2 regions of the Streptomyces sp. NPDC004327 genome follow, and region 2 is predicted to be linked to the other one. Evidence: predicted binding sites of a transcription regulator. Region 2 holds the regulator's gene; the other holds the start of a gene.
What was found. Region 2 encodes HrcA, which represses chaperone genes, less so after heat shock. Its sites were predicted from a motif close to TTNGCACTCNGNNNNNCNGAGTGCNAA; they were not measured.

Region 1 (6,018 bases), on a different contig from region 2:
GTCATCTACCTGATCTTCAACGAGGGGTACGCGGCGACCGCCGGCGACGACCTGCTGCGCCCCGGCCTGTGCGAGGACGCCCTCCGGCTGGCCCGGCAGCTCGCCGCCCTGATGCCGAAGGAGGGCGAGGTCCACGGCCTCGCCGCCCTCCTGGAGCTCCAGGCGTCGCGGACGGCGGCCCGGACCGGGCCCGGCGGGGCGCCCGTGCTCCTCGCCGACCAGGACCGCACCCGCTGGAACCGGCTGCTGATCCGGCGCGGCTACGCGGCCCTGGAGCGGGCCGTCGAGGCGGGCGGCGCCACCGGGCCCTACGCCCTGCAGGCCGCCGTCGCCGCCTGCCACGCGCGCGCGGTGACGTACGCGGAGACGGACTGGGCCACCATCGCCGCGCTCTACGGGCGGCTCGCCGCCGTCGCCCCCTCGCCGGTCGTCGAGCTCAACCGGGCGGTCGCCGTCTCCATGGCCGAGGGCCCCGAGGCCGGCCTCGCGCTCGTCGACGCCCTCGCCGCCGCGCCGGACCTCGACCGCTACCACCTGCTGCCGAGCGTCCGCGGCGACCTGCTGGCCCGCCTCGGCCGGGGCACCGAGGCGCGCGCCGAGTTCGAGCGGGCCGCCGCCCTGACCCGTAACGAGCGCGAGCGGGCCCTGCTGCTCCAACGGGCCGCACGGGCCGCCCGGATGGGGGACGACGACGTGTCCTAGGCTCCTTCGCATGCCCCGCCGAACCGCGCTGCCGCAGCTTCCGCCGCCCCCGCCGCCCGCCGCACTGCAGAGCTGGCCGGACCGAGCGGCCCGGCTCGCCGACCGCGCGCTCGCCCTCGACGACCTGGCCCGGCGCGCGCTCGGCATCGGACGGCTCGCGCTGTTCCTGACCTGGCTCGCGCTGCTCCAACTCGGCTGGGGGCTCGTCGGCGTGGGCCTCACGGCCTTCGACGGCGGTGCGATCGTGGACCCGATCTCCTGGATCCTCTGCATGTTCAGCGGCGTCCTCGGGCTCGGCGTGCTGGTCCCGGGCGTCTGGCTGACCGTACGGAGCCTGCGCCGCGACCGGGTGGTGCACGAGCGGTTCGTCCAGTGGGCCGCCCTCGACCGCGACCCCGTGGCCGACGCCCGGCTGCGCGCGCCGGGCCTGAGCGTCTGCTGGCTGCTGCTGTCCTTCGCGCTGTGCGCGGTCGGCCTGTGGACGGCCTTCGCCGTGCCGCTCACCACCACACGGGACAACGGCGGCTACCCGTTCGTCGTGTACGGCATGGGCGCGGCGCTCCTGCTGTGGGTGACCGGCCTCACCGGCCTCGCCAAGGCCGCCGGCCACTACCGGATCGCGGTCCGCCTCACCGGCCCGGTCAGCGGCCCGCCGGGTGACCGATCAGCATCGTCGGCGCTCCCGCGACCCGAGTGAGCAGCACCGTCGCGGAGTGGGGGCCCTTCGGCTTCACCTTGCGGCGGATCTCCTCGGGCTCGACGGCCGAGCCGCGCTTCTTCACGGTGAGCGTGCCGACCTCCCGCTCCCGCAGCAGGGCCTTCAACTTCTTGAGGTTGAAGGGGAGTTCGTCGGTGATCTCGTAGGCGGCGGCGTACGGGGTGGGGCGCAGCTCGTCCGCCGTCACGTACGCGATGGTCCCGTCGATCAGCCCGCCGCCGAGCTGCTCGGCGACCTCGGCCACCAGGTGCGCACGGATGACGGCGCCGTCGGGCTCGTACAGATAGCGGCCGACGGGCCGGACCGCCGGGTCGGGGAGCGTGCCTCCGGTGAGCGACGCGCCGCCGGGCAGCAGGGTGGCGCGGCGGGCGCCGGGCTCGGTGCCGAACCAGAGCACGGCCTCCTTCACGTCGCCGCCGTCCGAGATCCACTCCGCCTCGGCCTCCGCCGGCACCGCCTCGTGCGGGACGCCCGGCGCGATCTTCAGGGCCGCGTGCGGGGCCTTCCGGGCCGCCTCGATCGCCCAGGACAGCGGCGGAGAGTACGCCTCCGGGTCGAAGATCCGGCCCCGGCCGCCGCGCCGCGCCGGGTCGACGAACACGGCGTCGTACGGGCTGGTGTCGATCTCCGTCACGTCCGCGCACCGCACCTCGATCAGGTCGCCGAGCCCGAGCGCCGCCGCGTTGGCGCGCGCGGTCTCGGCGGTCAGCGGGTCGCGGTCGACGGCGAGCACCGAGATCCCGGCCCGGGCGAGCGCGATCGCGTCCCCGCCGATGCCGGAGCACAGGTCGGCCACGCTGCGGACGCCGAGCGCCTCGAGGCGGGCCGCGCGGTAGGCGCCGACGGTGGCGCGGGTGGACTGCTCGACGCCGTTGGGCGTGAAGTACATCCGGTACGCGTCCTCGGCGCCGAACTTCGCCACCGCCCGCTGCCGCAGCCGGGCCTGCCCGAGCGCCGCCGACACCAGCTCGGCGGGATGCTCCCGGCGCAGCCGGGAGGCGACCGCCAGCTCCTGGGCGGGGTCGTAGTCACGCAGGGCGTCGAGCAGGGCCTGCCCCTCGGGGGCGAGCAGGGCGGCGAAGGCGTCGAGGTCGGTCACCCCACCCATTGTCGTGGTCGCGGGCGGTGTGGGCCGCCCGGGGGACGGTGCGGGCGGCGACGGTGGTGTCGGGGCGGCGCGGGGGCGCGGCGCTGACAGGATGCGGCGCCATGCAGCTAGTACGACAAAAGGGACAACAGGGGCGACGAGGGCGAGCGCGCGCCGTACGCGTGACCGGCGCCGCCCTGCTCGCCGCCGCACTCGCCTCCGCCTGCGCCGGCCCCGGCGACAAGGACGCCCCGGCCCCCGCCGCCGCGCCCGCCAAGCAGGGAGCGCAGCCGGGAGCCAAGCCCGGGGCCAAGCCCGGGACCGACCCCGGAGCCAAGCCGGCCGCCGGCCAGCAGGCGGCCGGCGAGCAGGCGGGCAAACAGGGCAAACAGGCACCGGGCAAACAGCCGCCGGGCAAACAGCCGCCCGGGCAGCCGGCGGCCGGCAAGCAGGGCGCGGCCGCCGCGCTCGACGCCTACGTGCGCCGGGTGCGCGAGGCGCGGGCCGCGCGCGTGGCGGCGGCGAAGAAGTGGGGCCTGGCCAAGCCGCCGCTCGACGCGCCCGAGCCACCCGCCGTGAAGCCGGAGATCACCACCCGCAAGGGCTTCGAGACCGACGGCGAGGACATGCCGCCGGTCTTCACCACCGTGCCGACCAAGCAGAAGGTCGTCTTCCTGACGATCGACGACGGCGCGGAGAAGGATCCCGACCTGATCCGCATGATGAGCGACCTGAAGATCCCGTACAGCGCCTTCCTCAGCAACTACCTGGTGAAGGACGACTACGGCTACTTCAGGAAGATGCGGGACTCCGGCGTCGCGCTCTACAACCACACGCTCACCCACCCCTATCTGCCCGGTCTCGACTACGACGACCAGAAGGAGCAGATCTGCGGGATGCAGGACATCATGCAGAAGCAGTTCGGCACCCGCCCCAAGCTCTTCCGCCCGCCCTACGGCAACTACAACGAGGACACCCTGCAGGCCGCCAAGAAGTGCGGCGTGAAGGCGGTCCCGCTGTGGGCGGAAGAGGCGTTCGTGGACCACATGGAGTGGCGCGAATGGGACCAGGACCTGCACCCCGGGGACATCATCCTCACCCACTTCCGGGGCAAGGCGGACTGGAAGGGCACCATGCCGGACATGGTCCGTCGGCTGATGAAGGTCGTGACGGACAAGGGGTACGCGGTGGCGAAGCTCGAGGACTACGTGTGAGCCGGGCGCGCCGGCTCACCGCCGCCCTGGCCCTGGCCGGCGCGCTGTTCGCCCTCCCGGCCTGCGCGTCCTCGGTCGACCCGATCGAACGGCTCGGCCGCAAGGCGGCGGAGAAGGTCACCCCGCGGCCGCGCCCCAAGCCGGCCGCGGTGCGCCCTTCGCGGTCCGCCGCGCCTCGCATCGTGCCCCTCGGGCCCCTGGTGCCCCTCGGATCCCGCGGGTCTCTCGGGCCTCTCGTACGGAACCGCGGAATCCGTCCGGACGTTCCCTCCGTTCGGGCCGCCGCGCACGCCACGGGGTCGTGAATTGGCACTCCGCTTGACCGAGTGCTAATCGCGGCCATAGTCTCGGCTCTGGCACTCCCCGCAGGAGAGTGCCAACACAGCGACGGGCAGGTCCGGCACCCGCGACGACGGATCGACCTGGTCGCCACCTCAGACAGTTAACCCCGTGAGATCTCCGAAGGGGGAGGTCGGATCGTGACGACCGCCAGCTCCAAGGTTGCCATCAAGCCGCTTGAGGACCGCATCGTGGTCCAGCCGCTCGACGCCGAGCAGACCACGGCCTCCGGCCTGGTCATCCCGGACACCGCGAAGGAGAAGCCCCAGGAGGGCGCCGTCCTCGCCGTGGGCCCGGGCCGCTTCGAGAACGGCGAGCGCCTGCCGCTCGACGTTCAGGTCGGCGACGTCGTGCTCTACAGCAAGTACGGCGGCACCGAGGTGAAGTACAACGGCGAGGAGTTCCTCGTCCTCTCGGCTCGCGACGTTCTCGCGATCATCGAGAAGTAAGTCACCAAGGACCATCCCAGGCACCTTGCAGATGCCTTGAACTGCGCCCCCGACCCCCTGGATTCCCGCGGGCGTCGCGGGGCGCAGTTTCGTTCCAACGATTTCCGAGAGGGCTGAACCGCTCCCATGGCGAAGATCCTGAAGTTCGACGAGGACGCCCGTCGCGCCCTTGAGCGCGGCGTCAACAAGCTTGCCGACACGGTGAAGGTGACGATCGGCCCCAAGGGCCGCAACGTCGTCATCGACAAGAAGTTCGGCGCGCCCACCATCACCAACGACGGCGTCACCATCGCCCGCGAGGTCGAGCTCGAGGACCCGTACGAGAACCTCGGCGCCCAGCTGGTGAAGGAGGTGGCGACCAAGACCAACGACATCGCGGGTGACGGCACCACCACCGCCACCGTGCTCGCCCAGGCCCTGGTCCGCGAGGGTCTGCGCAACGTCGCCGCCGGCGCCTCGCCGTCGTCCCTGAAGAAGGGCATCGACGCCGCCGTCAAGGCCGTCTCGGACGAGCTCCTCGCCACCGCGCGCCCGATCGACGACAAGGCCGACATCGCCGCCGTCGCCGCGCTCTCCGCGCAGGACCAGCAGGTCGGCGAGCTCATCGCCGAGGCCATGGACAAGGTCGGCAAGGACGGTGTCATCACCGTCGAGGAGTCCAACACCTTCGGCCTGGAGCTCGACTTCACCGAGGGCATGGCCTTCGACAAGGGCTACCTCTCCCCGTACATGGTGACCGACCAGGAGCGTATGGAGGCCGTCCTCGACGACCCGTACATCCTGATCAACCAGGGCAAGATCTCCTCCATCCAGGACCTCCTGCCGCTGCTCGAGAAGGTCATCCAGTCCGGCGCCTCCAAGCCGCTGCTGATCATCGCCGAGGACGTCGAGGGCGAGGCCCTCTCCACTCTCGTCGTCAACAAGATCCGTGGCACCTTCAACGCCGTCGCCGTCAAGGCGCCCGGCTTCGGTGACCGCCGCAAGGCGATGCTCCAGGACATGGCCGTCCTCACCGGCGCCACCGTCATCTCCGAGGAGGTCGGCCTCAAGCTCGACCAGGCCGGTCTGGACGTGCTGGGCACCGCCCGCCGCGTGACCGTCTCCAAGGACGACACCACCATCGTCGACGGTGCCGGCTCCTCCGAGGAGGTCGTGGGCCGCGTCAACCAGATCAAGGCCGAGATCGACGCCACGGACTCCGACTGGGACCGCGAGAAGCTCCAGGAGCGCCTCGCGAAGCTGGCCGGCGGCGTGTGCGTGATCAAGGTCGGCGCCGCCACCGAGGTGGAGCTGAAGGAGAAGAAGCACCGTCTGGAGGACGCCATCTCCGCGACCCGCGCCGCGGTCGAGGAGGGCATCGTCTCCGGTGGTGGCTCCGCGCTCGTCCACGCCGTCAAGGTCCTCGAGGGCAACCTCGGCAAGGAGGGCGACGAGGCCACCGGTGTCGCCGTCGTCCGCCGCGCCGCCGTCGAGCCGCTGCGCTGGATCGCCGAGAACGCCGGCCTCGAG
Region 2 (6,018 bases):
CTCCGGCCATGGCCCGGGCCTCCTCGCCTCGGTCGCTCTCGATGTCGATCAAATGCTATCGGGGCCCGCCGACAACGCGGGCCCCGACCGGATCATCAGCCGCGGCCGCGGCCTACGACCAGCGTCCCGTCCGCCCGAGCACCAGCGCCGCGGCCGCCGTCCCCGCCGTCGACGTGCGCAGCACGCTGTGGCCGAGCCGGTACGGCCGGGCGCCCGCCTCCTCGAAGAGCGCCAACTCCTCCGGGGACACGCCCCCTTCGGGCCCGACGACCAGCACGATCGACCCCGTCGCGGGCAGCTCGGCCGTCGCGAGGGCGCCGCTCGGGTGGTCGCGGTCCTCGTGCAGCACGGCGGCGAAGTCGGCGCCCGCGAGCAGCGCGGCGGCCTGCTTGGACGTCATCAGCTCGGCGACCTCGGGGAAGCGGGTGCGGCGCGACTGCTTGCCGGCCTCGCGCGCGGTGGCCCGCCACTTGCCGAGCGCCTTCAGACCGCGGTCGCCCTTCCACTGGGTGATGCAGCGGGACGCGGCCCACGGCACGATCGCGTCGACGCCGGTCTCCGTCATGGTCTCGACGGCCACCTCGCCGCGGTCGCCCTTGGGCAGCGCCTGGACGACGGTGATCCGGGGCGCGGGCTCCGGGTCCTCGTGGACGGCGGTGACGTCGACGGTCAGCTGGTCCTTGCCCTCGGCGGCGGCGACCACGCACTCCGCCCAGGCGCCGCGCCCGTCGGTGAGCACCAGCTCCTCCCCCGCGCGCAGCCGCTTCACGGAGACGGCGTGCCGGCCCTCCGGCCCGTCGAGGAGGAACCCGCCGACGGACGGGACGGCGTCGACGACGAAGACGGGTGCGGTCACGTGGTGCTCCTGTTGCTTGGTTTCTTGAGTCGCTTGAGTCGCTTGAGTCGCTTCAGCGGGTGACGGTACCGAGGGCCGCGAGTTCCTCGGCGAGCTCCTCCGCCAGGATCTCGACGAGCCGCCCGGCCGGCAGCTCCCGGGCCAGCCGGTGGCCCTGCCCGGCCCACAGCGCCATGCCCTGCGGGTCCCCGGCGGTCGCGGCGGCCTTGCGCACCGGGGCGGTCAGATGGTGGATCTCGGGGTAGGCGGCCGGGGCGTAGGGCCCGTGCTCGCGCATGAAACGGTTCACCAGGCCCCGCGCCGGCCGCCCCGAGAACGCCCGGGTCAGCTCGGTGTGCGTGAACAGCGGGTCGGTCAGGGCGCGCTTGTGCAGCGGATGCGCCCCGGACTCGGGGCAGCCGAGGAAGGCCGTGCCGAGCTGGGCGGCGTCGGCGCCCGCCGCGAGCACGGCGGCGATCTGCCGCCCGCGCATGATCCCGCCGGTCGCGATGATCGGCAGCCGCACGGCCTCGCGGACCTCGGTCAGCAGCGGCAGCAGCCCGCGGCCGCTCCCGGCGCCCGGCCCGTCGGCCGGGTCGTTGCGGTGCGTGCCCTGGTGCCCGCCGGCCTCCGTGCCCTGCACACAGACCGCGTCGGCCCCGGCCCGTTCGGCCGTCCGGGCCTCCTCGACCGAGGTGACGGTGACGATCGTGTACGTGCGGACCCGGGCGAACGCGTGGAGCGCGTCGCGGTCCGGGCAGCCGAAGGTGAAGGAGACGACCGGCACCGGGTCGTCGAGCAGGATCGCCAGCTTGGCGTCGTAGGCGTCGTCCCGGCCCTGCTCGGGGTCGCCGAGCTCCGTCTCGTACCAGGTGGCCTCACCGGCCAGCTGGTGCCGGTACACCTCCACGGCCGCCGGATCCGCGGACTGGCCGCCCGGCGGCATGAACAGGTTGACCCCGAACGGCCGCGCGGTGAGCGCGCGCACCTGCTTGATCTCCTGGTACAGCCCGCCCGCGGTCTTGTACCCACCGGCCAGGAAGCCCAGCGCGCCCGCCTCGCACACGGCACCGACGAGCTCGGGACAGGAGGCGCCACCCGCCATGGGGGCCTGCACGATCGGATGACGAGAGAGATCGTTCAGAGCGGTGGACATGCAGGCATCGTGTCATGCCGGTACCCGAGAGGGCGGCCCGCACCGGGTGCGGGCCGCCCTCTCGACCGTACGGAACGGGGCCCAGTGCCCGTCGAACGCGTCCGGCAGACGCCTAGCGCCCGTTGAACGCGTCCTTCAGGCGCGAGAACAGCCCCTGCTGCCCCGGCTGGAACTGGCCCAGCGGGCGCTCCTCGCCGCGGAGCTTCGACAGCTCGCGCAGCAGTCGCTCCTGCTCCGGGTCGAGCTTCGTCGGGGTCTGCACCTCGACGTGGACGATCAGGTCGCCTCGCCCGTTGCCGCGCAGATGGGTGACGCCACGGCCGTGCAGCGGGATCGACTGGCCGGACTGGGTGCCCGGGCGGATGTCGACGTCCTCAAGGCCGTCGAGGGTCTGGAGCTGCACCTTCGTGCCGAGCGCGGCCGCCGTCATCGGGATGGTGACCGTGCAGTGCAGGTCGTCGCCGCGACGCTGGAAGGTCTCGTGCGGGATCTCGTGGATCTCGACGTACAGGTCGCCGGCGGGGCCGCCGCCGGGGCCGACCTCGCCCTCGCCCGCGAGCTGGATCCGGGTGCCGTTGTCGACACCGGCCGGGATCTTGACCGTGAGCGTACGGCGCGACCGCACGCGGCCGTCGCCGGCGCACTCGGGGCACGGGGTCGGGACGACCGTGCCGAAGCCCTGGCACTGCGGGCAGGGGCGCGAGGTCATGACCTGGCCCAGGAAGGACCGGGTGACCTGGGAGACCTCACCGCGGCCGCGGCACATGTCACACGTCTGCGCGGAGGTGCCGGGCGCGGCGCCCTCGCCCGAGCAGGTGGTGCAGACGACGGCCGTGTCGACCTGGATGTCCTTGGTGGTACCGAAGGCGGCCTCGTCGAGGGTCACCTCCAGGCGGATCATCGCGTCCTGGCCGCGCCGGGTGCGCGAGCGCGGGCCGCGCTGGGACGCCGTTCCGAAGAAGGCGTCCATGATGTCCGAGAAGTTCCCGAAGCCGCCCGCGCCGAAGCCACCGGCCCCCGCGCCGCCGCCGGAGGCGGACAGCGGGTCGCCGCCGAGGTCGTAGACCTGCTTCTTCTGCGGGTCCGACAACACCTCGTAGGCGGCGTTGATCTCCTTGAACCGCTCCTGCGTCTTCGGGTCCGGGTTCACATCCGGGTGAAGCTCGCGGGCGAGGCGCCGGAACGCCTTCTTGATCTCGTCCTGCGAAGCGTCACGGCGTACGCCCAGTACGGCGTAATAGTCGGTGGCCACTTACGACTCCGCCAGGATCTGTCCGACGTAACGTGCCACTGCGCGTACCGCTCCCATCGTTCCGGGGTAGTCCATGCGGGTCGGTCCGACCACGCCGAGTTTGGCGACTGCCTCGCCGCCGGAACCGTAGCCGACCGAGACGACCGACGTGGACGTCAGGCCCTCGTGGGCGATCTCGTGCCCGATCCGTACGGTCATGCCCGACTCCTTGGCCTCGCCGAGCAGCTTGAGGAGCACGACCTGCTCCTCCAGAGCTTCCAGGACGGGCCTGATCGTCAGGGGGAAGTCGTGTCCGAAGCGGGTCAGATTGGCGGTACCGCCGATCATGAGCCGCTCCTCCTGCTCCTCCACCAGGGTTTCGAGCAGGGTCGCGAGCACGGTCGAGACCGTGCTCCGGTCCTCGTTGTCCTCGAAGGACTCCGGCAGGTCCTGCACCAGCTGCGGCACGTCCGCGAAGCGGCGGCCGACGACGCGGCTGTTGAGGCGGGCCCGCAGGTCGGCGAGGGAGGTCTCGCCGAAGGGTCCCGGACAGTCGATCACGCGCTGCTCGACCCGGCCGGTGTCCGTGATGAGCACGAGCATCAGCCGGGCGGGTGCCAGCGAGAGCAGCTCCACGTGCCGGACCGTCGAACGGGTCAGCGACGGGTACTGCACGACGGCGACCTGCCGGGTCAGCTGCGCGAGCAGCCGGACCGTGCGGCCGACGACGTCGTCGAGGTCGACCGCTCCGTCGAGGAAGTTGTGGATGGCGCGCCGCTCGGGGGTGGACAGCGGCTTGACGCCGGCCAGCCGGTCGACGAAGAGGCGGTAGCCCTTGTCGGTGGGGATGCGGCCGGCACTGGTGTGGGGCTGGGCGATGTAGCCCTCCTCCTCCAGGACCGCCATGTCGTTGCGCACGGTGGCGGGCGACACGCCGAGCTTGTGGCGCTCGGTCAGCGCCTTGGAGCCGACCGGCTCCTCCGTCCCGACGTAGTCCTGGACGATGGCGCGCAGCACTTCGAGTCTGCGTTCGCTGAGCATCGCGCGCACCTCCAGCTGTCGATCCGGTTCCGGTTGCTCCACTTTTGGCACTCGCCCTGTCCGAGTGCCAGGAAACCCCCGGCCAGTGTACGGCGGCGGACATCGCTCCTGGCAAGGAGGCGGGGTCGGCGGAGGCGATCCGGTCGGCGTACCGGTTAGCGTCACGCCATGGATCTGGACTGGGAAGAGTACGGCTGGGAGCGGCTCGGCGAGGGCGTCGGACGCCGCAGGCTGCCGGGCTGGGACGCCACGGTGGGCCTGGTCACCGGGCGGGACGGGGTCCTGCTGTACGACACGGGAGCCACCCTCGCGCAGGGCGCGGAGCTGCGGGCGCAGGTGGCGGCGATCACAGGCGGCCGGAGGGTGACGCATGTCGCACTCAGCCATCCGCACTTCGACCACGTCCTCGGCACGGCGGTCTTCGCGGGCGCGGAGGTCTTCGGCGCGGTGGGCATGGACACGCTGCTGCCGCGCGAGGCGGAGGCGCTGCGCCTGGACGCGGTACGGCAGGGGGTGGACGAGCGGGCCGCGGCGGAGGCCGCCGAGGTCCTGGTGGCCCCGCGCCACACCGTCTCCGGCGAGTGGACCCTCGACCTCGGCGGCCGCCGGGTCCTCCTCGCCAACGCCGGCCCCGGCCACACCGGCCACGACCTGGCGCTCCTGGTGCCGGGCGAGCGGGAGGTCGTCTTCTGCGGCGACCTGGTGGAGGAGTCGGGCGAGCCGCAGGCCGGCCCGGACGCGATCCCGGCCCGCTGGCCGGCCGCCGTCGACCGCCTGCTGTCCCTGGCCGGCGAGGACGCGGTGTACGTGCCGGGCCACGGCGCCGTGGTGGACGCCGCGTTCGTCCGACGCCAGCGCGATGAACTGGCACGCCGCTTCGAGGTGCCGTAGCGTCGCCCGAATGCGCAGCTACAACCCGGATCTGACGCCCCCTTGGAAGCGATCGGCGCCCGTGCCGGAGGTGCCGGCGGACCGTGACCTCGTCGTCGAGGAGGTCACGACGGGGTTCTGCGGTGCGGTGATCCGCTGCGAGGCGGGCACGGTGACCCTGGAGGACCGCTTCGGCAAGCACCGGGTCTTCCCGCTGGAGCCGCGCGGCTTCCTCCTGGAGGGCCGGGTCGTCACCCTGGTCCGCCCCTCCGCCGGCGCACCGGCGCGCCCCACCCGTACCGCCTCCGGCTCGATCGCCGTCCCCGGCGCCCGGGCGCGGGTCGCCCGGGCGGGCCGGATCTACGTCGAGGGCCGCCACGACGCCGAACTGGTCGAGCGCGTCTGGGGCGACGACCTGCGGATCGAGGGCGTCGTCGTCGAGTACCTGGAGGGCGTCGACGACCTCCCGGCCATCGTCGCCGACTTCGCCCCCGGCCCGGACGCCCGCCTCGGCGTCCTCGTCGACCACCTGGTCCCGGGCTCCAAGGAGTCCCGCATCGCCGCCCAGGTCTCCTCCCCCGACGTCCTCGTCGTCGGCCACCCCTACATCGACGTCTGGCAGGCCGTGAAGCCCGCCGCCCTCGCCATCCCCGCCTGGCCCACCGTCCCCCGCGGCCAGGACTGGAAGACGGGCATCTGCCGCGCCCTCGGCTGGCCGGAGAACACGGGCGCCGCGTGGCAGCACATCCTGTCGCGAGTGACGTCGTACAAGGACCTGGAACCGGAACTGCTGGGCCGCGTGGAAGAACTGATCGACTTCGTGACGGCACCGTAGGGGCGACTGTCGCCGCCCGTCGTGGGGCTCCCGCCCCGCTCCGGTGCGGC

Region 1: groES (co-chaperone GroES) is a predicted target of HrcA. The motif match lies at 4,028-4,054, and genes of this name have one in related genera.

The regions. Positions count from the first base shown of each region.
Region 1 covers NZ_JBIAME010000003.1:546,691-552,708, forward strand. The annotation lists gene ACFYU9_RS13135 (RNA polymerase sigma factor) at 1-702, shown strand, start outside; gene ACFYU9_RS13140 (hypothetical protein) at 713-1,399, shown strand; gene ACFYU9_RS13145 (methyltransferase domain-containing protein) at 1,344-2,528, opposite strand; gene ACFYU9_RS13150 (polysaccharide deacetylase family protein) at 2,630-3,721, shown strand; gene groES (co-chaperone GroES) at 4,201-4,509, shown strand; gene groL (chaperonin GroEL) at 4,636-6,018, shown strand, end outside.
Region 2 covers NZ_JBIAME010000002.1:506,099-512,116, reverse strand. The annotation lists gene ACFYU9_RS08305 (histidine triad nucleotide-binding protein) at 1-10, opposite strand, end outside; gene ACFYU9_RS08300 (16S rRNA (uracil(1498)-N(3))-methyltransferase) at 113-856, opposite strand; gene ACFYU9_RS08295 (nitronate monooxygenase) at 909-1,991, opposite strand; gene dnaJ (molecular chaperone DnaJ) at 2,104-3,243, opposite strand; gene hrcA (heat-inducible transcriptional repressor HrcA) at 3,244-4,263, opposite strand; gene ACFYU9_RS08280 (MBL fold metallo-hydrolase) at 4,432-5,154, shown strand; gene ACFYU9_RS08275 (DUF3097 domain-containing protein) at 5,165-5,968, shown strand.